3 regions of the Terrabacter sp. GCM10028922 genome follow, and region 1 is predicted to be linked to each of the others. Evidence: predicted binding sites of a transcription regulator. Region 1 holds the regulator's gene; each other region holds the start of a gene.
What was found. The regulator LexA, encoded in region 1, represses DNA repair genes until DNA is damaged. The targets are predictions, from matches to a motif close to TCGAACANNTGTTCGA.

Region 1 (2,263 bases):
GGGCGACCTGGCTGCAGCCGGGTGGACGGCATATGGCCTCGGTCGGGCCCAGGTGAGCTCGTGGCTCGGGGTTCAGCGCGTCGGGATGACGATTCGCTGGCCGGTGTGGATCTGGGTCGTGCTCAGGGCGTTGGCTATCTGGAGCTCCACGACGCCGTCGCTGATCGGCAGACCGGGCAGCTCGCGGGCTGCGATACCGGACAGCGTCTGCCCGGACTCCACCGTGACGACACGCGGCTCGCCAGAGGCGGAGGCGATCTGGCCGGCGAGACCCACGGCCAGAACCGAGACGACGACAGCAACGAGCAGGGCGACGACGAGCCGGCCGAAGCGGGTCAACCGGACCGGCGGCTGGGCGGACCCGGCCGCACCTGCCTCACGCACCGCCCATCGATCCCCCGCCTTGCCGATCGCGCGGACCGCTTCGCGCCCGGTGGGCAGGGAGACGAGGTTGGGTCGACCGGCTGGTCGTGGCCTCATGGCCTCCCGCGGGTGCGGCTGGCGAACGGCCTCGAGCACGATGGCGCTCATGGTGACCTCCCCTTGCTCCTGATCGGACGAACATGTGTTCGATAGAACGCTTGTACGAGTTGTAGCACGTATGTTCGATGAAGTCGAGACACGCATCGAACACGTGTTTGGCAACTGTGTTCGAACTGCGTAGTCTTTCCTCACACCACGAACCTCACCAGCCACCACTGACACTGGCCCCACACCGGGCGGGCAGGAGGGGGTCTGAGGAGCCGACGAAGGGGACACCATGGGCGTGACCGAGCTTCCCGACCGCGACAGCGGCGACGGCCTGACGGTGCGTCAGCGCCGCGTGCTCGAGGTGATCCGCAACTCCGTCGATCGTCGCGGCTACCCGCCGAGCATGCGTGAGATCGGCGACGCGGTCGGGCTGGCGAGCCCGTCGAGCGTGTCCCACCAGCTCAACGCGCTCGTGGCCAAGGGCTACCTGCGGCGCGACCCCAACCGTCCCCGCGCCCTCGAGGTCGTCTCCCCCGACGCGAAGGCCGAGGAGCTCGGCTACCGTGGCGGCGCCGTGACTCCGCCACGCCCCCGTGGCGACCACTACGACACCGAGACCGACTCTGGCGACGCCCGTCCCGAGGCCTCCTACGTCCCGGTCCTGGGTCAGATCGCCGCCGGCGTGCCCATCACGGCCGAGGAGGTCGTCGAGGACGTCTTCCCGCTGCCCAAGCAGCTCGTCGGCGAGGGCGACCTCTTCCTCCTCAAGGTCAACGGCGACTCCATGGTCGACGCGGCCATCTGCGACGGAGACTGGGTCGTCGTGCGCCAGCAGCAGCACGCCGAGAACGGTGACGTCGTCGCAGCCATGCTCGACAACGAGGCGACGGTCAAGACGTTCAAGCGCAAGGACGGCCACGTGTGGCTCATGCCGCACAACTCGGACTTCTCCCCGATCGACGGTGACGACGCGACCATCCTCGGCAAGGTCACCGCCGTGCTGCGCCGCATCTGAGCACCCGCCCCGCCCGACCCGGCCCGCGCGTCACGACAGTGGTGGCTCGTCCCCGAGTGCGCCGAGCCACCACGTCCCGGCGTCGCCGTAATCGGCGAGCTCCGGCGGGGTGAGCGTCGCGGTGACGCGCAGCCACGACTCGGCGCGCAGAAGACGCCCGAGATGCAGCGCCGCCGGTAGTGCCGCGCGAAGCTGCGTCCCGGGCACGACGTCGCCCCAGACCTCGAGGCCGGCGTCGGCGACCCGCCGCAGCCGCGCGTCGTCAGGTGCCGTTTCCAGGCGATGGAGCAGCACGTTGAGCGGGATGAAGAGGGCCGAGAGCGGATGGGCGAGCACGGAGTCGCCGAAGTCGAAGAAGCGCATTCCGCCCGGCGTCGCGAAGACGTTGTTGGCATGCAAGTCGTTGTGCACGAGGTTCTCGCCCAGCCCCAGCGCGTCGAGGTCCGCGGCCCACCCCGCACGTCGGGCAGCAGTCACCGGAGCCGGTCTGCGACCTCCTGCGTCATCCGCCGAGGGTCGCTGTCGGGCAGCGCCTCGAGCGAGGCGACGCGCGCCCGGACGTATGCCGTGGCCTCCGCCGGGCGCATCACCGACACGCCCGCACCGACGAGGTCGGCCTCATGACCGACCAGCTCGCGCTGGAGGTGCATCGCCTCGGCGGCGACCCGGCACCAGGCGTCCAGGTCGTCGCCGGCGACCGTCTCGGCGAAGACCGGTCCCTGGTCGGGCACGAGGTGCAGCCCGCGCTCGGTATCGGCCGCCGCCACCGGCACGACA
Region 2 (2,263 bases), on a different contig from region 1:
CCTTGCGGACGAAGCCGTGCTCGACGCCCATGTCGATGAGGCCGCCCTCACGGGAGATGCCATGGCCGTAGAGAATGTCGAACTCCGCCTGCTTGAAGGGCGGGGAGACCTTGTTCTTGACGACCTTGACGCGGGTGCGGTTGCCGACGGGGTCGGTGCCGTCCTTGAGGGTCTCGATGCGACGCACGTCGAGGCGCACCGAGGCATAGAACTTCAGCGCCTTGCCACCGGTGGTCGTCTCGGGCGAGCCGAACATGACACCGATCTTCTCGCGCAGCTGGTTGATGAAGATCGCGGTCGTGCCGGTGTTGTTGAGCGCGCCGGTCAGCTTGCGCAGCGCCTGGCTCATGAGCCGGGCCTGGAGGCCGACGTGGCTGTCACCCATCTCGCCCTCGATCTCGGCGCGGGGCACGAGCGCGGCCACCGAGTCGATGACGATGATGTCGATCGCACCGGAGCGGATCAGCATGTCGGCGATCTCGAGCGCCTGCTCCCCCGTGTCGGGCTGGGACACGAGCAGCGCGTCGGTGTCGACGCCGAGCTTCTTGGCGTAGTCGGGGTCGAGGGCGTGCTCGGCGTCGATGAAGGCCGCGATGCCGCCGGCCTTCTGCGCGTTGGCGACCGCGTGGAGCGCGACCGTCGTCTTGCCCGAGGACTCCGGGCCGTAGATCTCGACGACCCGACCACGCGGCAGACCGCCGATGCCGAGCGCGACGTCGAGGGCGATCGACCCGGTGGGGATGACCTCGATGGGCGGGCGGATGTCGTCGCCCAGTCGCATGACGGCGCCCTTGCCGTAGCTCTTCTCGATCTGGCCCATCACCGAGGAGAGGGCCTTGTCCTTGTCCTTTTCCTGCACCGATGCCATGTCGGTCACCTATCTGCCGTCTGCGCTGCGGTCGTCTACCTTCGACCCGGGTGACGGCTCGTCCTGAGAGATCCGCTGTCGGGTCAGACGCTAGGTGCCGGCGCCGACATCGGGATGAACCACGAGACGGCCTGTGGATGATGTGGGTGGTGGCGCAGGACCTGTGGAGAACATTACCGAACAGGTGTTCGACGTCGGCGCGACACGCCGACCCGTCGTCGAACCAACCTCACTGCGTCGCAGCAGCGTCCGCCAAGGACCGGTGGAAGGCCGCGTACGCCTGCTCGGAGAAGAGCCAGAAGCGTGCCTCCCGCACGCCCGGGTGACGCTCGAGCGCCTCGACCAGGGCGTGCACGGCGACCTCGGCGGCCTCCTCGAGGGGGTAGCCGTAGACGCCGCACGAGATCGCGGGGAAGGCGAGAACCGCACACCCCGCCTCGTCGCCGACCTCGACGCAGCGGCGGTAGCAGCTGGCGAGGAGGTCAGCCTCACCGTGGCCTCCCCCGCGCCAGACCGGACCGACGGTGTGGATGACATGGCGGACGGGGAGCCGACCGGCGCCGGTGATCTTCGCGTCGCCGGTGTGGCACCCTCCGAGCAGCCGGCACTCGGCGAGCAGGTCCGGCCCCGCGGCGCGGTGGATCGCCCCGTCGACGCCGCCTCCTCCGAGGAGCGAGCTGTTGGCCGCGTTGACGATCGCGTCGGCGGTGTCGTCCGTCGTGATGTCACCGCGTCGCAGGGTGACTCGCGCTGGCGCGAAGGTCACGGACGTCCTGCCTGGCCGCCCTGCGCGCCGCGCGCAACCTTCGAGTCACGTCCCAGCCGACGCTCGGGAGGCACGTCCATGTCGACGCACAGCGCGTCCCACACGTCGCGCGGCGGGTCGCCGTCGGCGAGCGCCTGGAGCACCGTCCGGTCGCCGAGGGCACCGAGCACGTGGTCGCGGGCGAGCGACCCGGCGTAGGCCGCGCCGAACTCGTCCTCCATCAAGGTCCAGAAGTGGCTCATCCGCACCCCAGTAGTCTGCCATCGACCAGGCCGGAACCCCTTCGCGCGAGAGCGTCGTCGGAGCGTTGTCGCAACCGCCCGCGAACATCCGACAAGGCCGGTATCGTCCTCTCGACCGTCCACCGACCTCGGACGCCGAACTCTTCAGGGGAGCACACTATGACCGACGCCAGCAACGGACCCTCTCTCGGTCCCGGCCACGGGTCCGCCAGCGGACCCACGACGCCCGTCCCGCAGTACGACTACCCGGCCGCCACGGGAGTGGCAACCGCTCCGGGCGCCGCGGGTGTCCCGCTGGCCGACGAGCCGCCGCCTCCCGCGCCTGGTGGCCGCAAGCGCACCGGCGTCCTCGTCGGGGCCCTCGTCACGGCACTGCTGGTCGGTGGC
Region 3 (2,263 bases), on a different contig from region 1:
CGGCTCCCGCCTCTCCGCCGACGCCGTCGCCCGCATCCACGAGGCCGCGCGCGAGCTCAACTACCGACCCAACCCCGCCGCCCGGTCGCTGCGCCTCGGCACGACGAAGACCGTGGGTTTCATCTCCGACGAGGTGACCATCACCCGGTTCGCGTCGGCCATGATCCGGGGCCTGCTCGATGCAGCCGACGAGCACGACCACGGCGTGCTCATCGCGGAGACAGGCCACCACCCCAAGCAGCTGGCGAAGGCCCTCGAGTTCATGATCGACCGCCAGGTCGACGGCATCGTCTTCGGATCGATGGCGGCCCGGCTCCTCGACCTGCCACCGCTGCCCGAGGCGATGCGCGTCGTCATGGCCAACAGCGCCAGTACCAGCGCGCGCGCCTCCGTGCTGCCCGCCGAGCGCGAAGCGGGTCGGCGGATGGTCGGACTGCTTCTCGAGCAGGGTCATGCCGGCGGCATCGGTATCATCGGCACCTCCCCCAACGCCCGCACCGACCCGCGTGCATCGGTGACGATCGGCGCGCGCTTCGAGGGCATCAACGAGGCCCTCACGCAGGCGGGCGCCACGCCTGTCGCCGAGGTCGACGTCGGGTCCTGGGAGCCGGGGAACGGCTACGAAGGGACGAAGCGGGCGCTCGACTCCGGCGCGCCGCTGACCGCGCTCCTCTGCCTCAACGACCGCGTCGCGTTCGGCGCCCACCAGGCCCTCACCGAGCGCGGCCTCCGCGTGCCCGACGACGTGTCCATCGCCTCCTTCGACGACGACGAGATCGCGTCGTACATGCGGCCGGCGCTGACGACCGCCCGGCTGCCCTACGAGGAGATGGGTCGCCGGGCGATGGAGCTGCTGCTCGCCGACGACGAGCCGACCGGCGAGCACCTCGTCGAGATGCCCGTCCAGGTGCGCGACTCCATCCGTCCCGCCAAGGGGTGACGGCGCGCGGAGGCGCCCCCCGTCCCGGCGCCCCTCGCGTATGCGGCATGGCGGCGTCCGCTTGAGCGCGCCGGTCGCGCGATCGGGCCTGTGGATAGCTTCAACCGACTGTCGGCGGTCGAACATATATTCGAGTCATGAGCACGGCAGCCGCGACCGCAGCCCCCACGCCGGGGTCGGTCGCGCTCGCGTCGGTGCCCGTCCGTCGGGCCGATGTCACGGAGATGATGAGTCTCGCGGACCTTCCCGGTCTTCCCGCCAGGCTCGCGAGCATGGCCGCCGAGCTGCGGCTGCTCGCCCACAACTACCCGCTGTGGACCATGCCGGCCACCGGCCTCGGCGACGCGATCGAGCAGGCGCAGGCGGTGCGCGAGATGGCGCACAGCCTGACGGCCATGATGGCGGCCGAGGTGGACGGGCGCGGACTCGCCGACGAGGCCGGGCTGTCGCGCAACGACTGGGTTGCCGGCTTCGCGCCCGGGCTCGAGGGCGGTTCAGCGGCCGCCGTGACCGCGGTCGGTTCGGCGATGAACGAGCCGCGGTGGAACGACCTCTCCAGGCTCGTGCGTCGCGGCGCGGTCTCGGTCGACAAGGCTGCGGTCATCGTGCGTTTCCACCGCGACGTGGAGCGAGTGGCCGACCCGGCGCACCTCGCCGCCGTCGTCGATTCCATGGTCGAGGGCGCAGAAGCCTTGGGCGTCAAGGAGCTGCGCCGCCTCGTTGCGCAGGCCCGAGCCAGCCTGAGGCCGCCCGAGCAGGTCGAGGACGGTGACCAGCGCATGCGTGCCGGGAGGTCCCTGACCAAGGTCGGTCGGTGCGCGGGCATGACCGACTACCTGCTGCGCATGGACCCCGAGGGCTCCGCCATCATCGACGCCGCGATCGACCCACTGGCTCGCCCGCGCCCTGATCTCGACTGGAGTCACTACGGGCGGGGCGCGGGCGAGGCTGCTCCGCTCGACTGTGGTGCCGGCGAGGGATCGACTTCCGGCCCGGGTCGCGGGATCGACCCGAGGCCCGCCACTACCCGACGTGCCGACGCCTTGCTCGAGCTGATCGGTCGAGCGGTGTCCTCGCCGGACGGCGTGCCGCGCACGCCACGCACCAAGCTCGTCGTCACGATGTCCCACGAGGCGCTGGTCGGGCTGGTCCAAGGCGCCGGTGTCGCCGACAACGACGAGGTCCTGTCGGCCGCGACCGTGCGCCGCCTGGCCTGCGAGGCCGAGATCATCCCGATGGTGCTCGGTGCCCCGTCCGAGGTGCTCGACCTCGGCATGACGACCCGGTTCTTCACCCCTGCCCAGCGGCTCGCCCTGACGCGGC

Region 2: the regulator LexA is predicted to act here: its motif matches at 1,045-1,060, upstream of recA (recombinase RecA).
Region 3: the regulator LexA is predicted to act here: its motif matches at 1,059-1,074, upstream of ACFQU3_RS11465 (DUF222 domain-containing protein).

What each region holds. Positions count from the first base shown of each region.
Region 1 is NZ_JBHTFG010000006.1:393,373-395,635, reverse strand. It holds gene ACFQU3_RS06725 (LysM peptidoglycan-binding domain-containing protein) at 73-531, opposite strand; gene lexA (transcriptional repressor LexA) at 761-1,486, shown strand; gene ACFQU3_RS06715 (phosphotransferase) at 1,517-2,050, opposite strand; gene ACFQU3_RS06710 (hypothetical protein) at 1,960-2,263, opposite strand, start outside.
Region 2 is NZ_JBHTFG010000002.1:80,003-82,265, reverse strand. It holds gene recA (recombinase RecA) at 1-868, opposite strand, end outside; gene ACFQU3_RS01765 (O-acetyl-ADP-ribose deacetylase) at 1,098-1,634, opposite strand; gene ACFQU3_RS01760 (DUF3046 domain-containing protein) at 1,631-1,876, opposite strand; gene ACFQU3_RS01755 (DUF3352 domain-containing protein) at 2,036-2,263, shown strand, end outside.
Region 3 is NZ_JBHTFG010000010.1:164,239-166,501, forward strand. It holds gene ACFQU3_RS11460 (LacI family DNA-binding transcriptional regulator) at 1-940, shown strand, start outside; gene ACFQU3_RS11465 (DUF222 domain-containing protein) at 1,078-2,263, shown strand, end outside.